One region of the Streptomyces chengmaiensis genome, then DNA from elsewhere that is predicted to be linked to it. Evidence: riboswitches for the same ligand, from Rfam matches in the RefSeq annotation. Region 1 holds a riboswitch; the other holds the start of a gene.
What was found. Region 1 has a riboswitch for glycine ahead of gcvP (aminomethyl-transferring glycine dehydrogenase). Riboswitches for the same ligand answer to the same signal wherever they lie in the genome.

Region 1 (2,178 bases):
GCGCTGGCTGGCAGGGCATGACGTGCGCCATGCGCGTTACGGGGCGGGGTGGGTGCAGGGCAGCGGCCTCGGGCGGGTGACCGTGCGCTTCGAGGAGCCGTGGTCGCAGCCCGGGCGGGTGCGGACGTTCGCGGTCGACGACCCCGAGCTGACGCCGGCGGAGCCGCTTCCGCTGCTCCGGCCGTCCTCACCGGAGCCGGGCACGCCCCCGAGGGACGGTCTGCCCGGGCAGCCGGGCGCCGGGTGCGGCGCGAAGACCCCTTGTCAGTCGTCCTGACCCGCCACGCGGCCGAAGGAGCGGTCGCCCGAGGGCGGCGGCTGTGGAGGGCCCGCGAGGTGGAGGCCGTAGTGGTGGTAGAGCTGGAGCTCCTGCTCGGGGGAGAGGTGGCGGCCGACGCCGAAATCCGGGGCGTCCTTGATCAGGGAGCGTTCATAGGGGACGTGCAGGCTGTCGCCGACCACCTCGCTCGGCTCCAGCGGGACGAACGCGTCGCGGCTGAACAGACCCGTGCGCACGGCGGCCCACTCGGGCTCGCCCGTCGCATCGTCCAGATACACCTCGTCCACTGTCCCGATCTTGGCGCCGTCGCGGTCGTACGCCTTGCGCCCGATCAGGCTGCGCGGATCGATATCGGTCTGCACGGTCCCTCCAACAGGTCGCAACTGCTCGCTACCACTACACAACGGCAAATTCGGGGTGTCGGCCACTTGAGCGATCGGCGAGGGACCGCGCTGGTACGCTGGCAAGCGGCTGCTGACCCCGCGCGGGAGAGTCCGCCGGTGAAACCGCCGGCGGCGCCGAAGGAGCAAATCCTCCCCGGAATCTCTCAGGCAACCGGTACCGCGCGGACGAGGTCACTCTGGAAAGAAGGGCGGACGTCGGACGGCATCCGCTCTCACCGACGGTGAAAGCCGGTGCGCCCGGACACGGGCGAGCCGGTGAAGCTCTCAGGTTGAGATGACAGAGGGGGAGGGCCGTCCGGGCATCCGTGCCGCGATGCCCCTCGCAGGTCGTGTCAGACCAGGAGGCCTCCTTCATGACCGCCAACCGGATTCCGCTCTCCCAGCTGGAGCGCGGCACCCCCTTCGAGCAGCGCCACATCGGACCCGACGCCGAGGCCCAGGCCAAGATGCTGGCCCAGGTCGGCTATGGCTCCCTCGACGAGCTGACCGCCGCCGCCGTGCCCGACGTCATCAAGAGCGCGGAGGCGCTGAACCTCCCAGGCGCCCGCACCGAGGCCGAGGTGCTGGCCGAGCTGCGCGCCCTCGCGGACCGGAACAAGGTCCTTACGCCCATGATCGGCCTGGGCTACTACGGCACCTTCACCCCGCCGGTGATCCTGCGCAACGTCATGGAGAACCCGGCCTGGTACACCGCGTACACCCCGTACCAGCCGGAGATCTCGCAGGGCCGCCTCGAGGCGCTGCTGAACTTCCAGACGATGGTCGCCGATCTGACCGGCCTGCCCACCTCCGGCGCGTCGCTGCTCGACGAGGGCACCGCTGCCGCCGAGGCGATGTCGCTCGCCCGCCGCGTCGGAAAGGTCAAGGACGGCGTCTTCCTGGTCGACGCGGACACCCTGCCGCAGACCCTCGCGGTCCTGAAGACCCGCGCCGAACCGACCGGCGTAGAGATCGTCGCCGCCGATCTGAGCAACGGCATCCCGGCCGGGATCGCCGAGCGCGGCGTCTTCGGCGTGCTGCTCCAGTACCCGGGCGCCTCCGGCGCGGTCCGCGATCTGCGGCCGGTGATCGCTCAGGCCCGGGAACTCGGCGCGATCGTCACCGTCGCCGCCGACCTGCTGGCGCTGACGCTGCTCACCTCGCCCGGCGAACTGGGCGCGGACATCGCGGTCGGCACCACCCAGCGCTTCGGCGTCCCCATGGGCTTCGGCGGCCCACACGCCGGCTACATGGCCGTCCGGGAGAAGTTCGCCCGCAGCCTGCCCGGACGCCTCGTCGGCGTCTCCGTGGACGCGGACGGCGACAAGGCCTACCGGCTGGCGCTGCAGACCCGCGAGCAGCACATCCGCCGAGAGAAGGCCACCAGCAACATCTGCACCGCCCAGGTGCTGCTCGCCGTGATGGCCGGCATGTACGCGGTCTACCACGGCCCCGAGGGCCTGCGGACCATCGCCCGGCGCACCCACCGGTACGCCGCCCTCCTCGCCGAAGGCC
Region 2 (2,178 bases), on a different contig from region 1:
CACCGTCCTTCTCGAACTTGACCACCCGGCCCAGACCCGCGTCGAACGGCGTCAGGGAGGTCGTCAGCTCATGCCCGTACAGCGGCATGCCCGCCTCCAGGCGCAGGGTGTCCCGGCAGGACAGGCCGCACGGAATCAGACCGGCGGGGGCGCCGGCCTCGGTGATCGCCTGCCAGAGCTTCTCCGCGTGCTGCGGCTCGACGAACAGCTCGAAGCCGTCCTCGCCCGTGTAACCGGTTCGGGCGATCAGCGCCGGAACCCCGGCGACCGTGCCCGGCAGGCCCGCGTAGTACTTCAGGCCGTCCAGGTCGGCGTCCGTGAGGGACTTCAGGATGCCGGGGGACTCGGGCCCCTGGACGGCGATCAGCGCATAGGCGTCGCGGTCGTCGCGCACCTGTGCGTCGAAGCCCGCGGCGCGCTCGGTCAGCGCATCCAGCACGATCTGGGCGTTGCCCGCGTTCGCGACGACCATGTACTCGGCGTCGGCGAGGCGGTAGACGATCAGATCGTCCAGGATGCCGCCGTCCTCCTGGCAGATCATGGTGTAGCGGGCGCGGCCCACGCCGACGCCGCCGATGTTGCCCACCAGCGCGTGGTCGAGGAGGGCGGCGGCCTGCGGCCCGGTGACGGTGATCTCACCCATGTGGGAGAGGTCGAAGAGACCGGCCTTGGTGCGTACGGCGTTGTGCTCGTCGCGCTCACTGCCGTACCGCAGCGGCATGTCCCAGCCCGCGAAGTCGGTCATGGTCGCGCCCAGCGACCGGTGGAGGGCGTCGAGGGCGGTACGGCGCGGGGAGGTGCTCGAAGGGGCGTTGCTCATAGACAGGGCTCCCAGGGGCATGGTCAGGGCGAGGACAATCCTCCCCATCTGTCATCGGAACCTGAGAGGTTCGTCGCGACCGCACATATGGGTAGTCGTGACTTGCACCTTGGGTGGAGCCGCTCGACGGCGGCTCGCTTTTCAGATCTGCCTCGTCGCACGCGGTACGGGGCCTGAGAGATTCAAGGGAGGAACTTGCTCCTTCGGCGCCCGGCGGACACTCGTGTCGCCGGGACTCTCCCGCGTGGATTCAAACGGCCGGTATGCAGTTGGCGCGCACATCATTGCATGCATCGGGGAAGAGTGGGGGGTCCGGCCACGATACGGGAAAGGTTGTGCCGCATTACCGGTTCTTTACACTCCATGAGCAAGGGTTGGGTGGTCCTGCACAGGGCCCGACATGGGGGAGGGGCGATGACGTCGCAACGGACCGGTCAGATCGCACCGGCGGCCGCGGGCGTCCCGGCGCGACCCGCGCCGGGAATCGCCGTACGGGCCTCCGCGCCGCTCCTGCGCGACCTGCGCGAACGGGCCGGGCGCAGCCCCGGCAGCCTGCTGTTCGCCGCGGGCGACGTGGTGGTGGTCTCCGGGCTGCCCGGCAGCGGCAAGTCCACCCTCATCAGACGTGCCGTCCCCGGCGGGGGCGTCGACTCCCAGGACGCGCGGGAGCGCTGGGAGGCCCGGCTGCCGCGGTTCCTGCCGTACGCCGTCTACCGTCCGCTGGTGCGCGTCGCCCACTACGCCGGGCTGCGGCGGGCCCTGCGCTCCGGCGCCGGCGTCGTCGTCCACGACTGCGGCACCCAGGCGTGGGTGCGCCGCTGGCTCGCCCGCGAGGCCCGCCGGCGCGGCAGCGGGCTCCACCTCGTCCTTCTCGACGTCCCGCCCGAGGCGGCCCGCGCAGGCCAGCGCGCCCGCGGCCGCGGGGTCTCCCGCTACGCCTTCACCCGCCACCTCCGCGCCGTGTCCCGCCTCCTGCGCGCCGCCGAATCCGGCGACCTGCCGGCCGGGTGCGCCTCCGCGACCCTCCTGGACCAGGAGTCGGCGAAGGCGCTGGGGGTGCTGGGCTTCCGGCGGTCCTGAGGTGCGGGGGCTCCGCCCGGACTCCCGTACCGGGGCTCCGCCCCGGACCCCGCGCCTCAAACGCCGGCGAGGCTGGATGTGCGGCCTCGCGCCTCAAACGCCGGCGAGGCTGGATGTGCGGCCTCGCGCCTCAAACGCCGGCGAGGCTGGATGTGCGGCCTCGCGCCTCAAACGCCGGCGAGGCTGGATCGTGCCCCCGGGCGAGGCTGGTTTGTCCTCGGTCGCCGGACGGGCTGGACCTTCCGGCCCGTCCAGGGACGCCGCCCGGACGAAATCCG

Region 2: it holds a riboswitch for glycine, as region 1 does, so the genes downstream of both, gcvT (glycine cleavage system aminomethyltransferase GcvT) here and gcvP (aminomethyl-transferring glycine dehydrogenase) in region 1, are expected to answer to the same signal.

What each region holds. Positions count from the first base shown of each region.
Region 1 covers NZ_JARWBG010000015.1:128,293-130,470, reverse strand. Annotated here, with positions in the region: gene QCN29_RS15515 (DNA polymerase IV) at 1-277, shown strand, start outside; gene QCN29_RS15510 (PRC-barrel domain-containing protein) at 265-642, opposite strand; glycine riboswitch at 756-854, shown strand; partial or broken gene gcvP (aminomethyl-transferring glycine dehydrogenase) at 1,038-2,178, shown strand, end outside.
Region 2 covers NZ_JARWBG010000001.1:31,275-33,452, reverse strand. Annotated here, with positions in the region: gene gcvT (glycine cleavage system aminomethyltransferase GcvT) at 1-820, opposite strand, end outside; glycine riboswitch at 973-1,073, opposite strand; gene QCN29_RS00160 (AAA family ATPase) at 1,235-1,900, shown strand.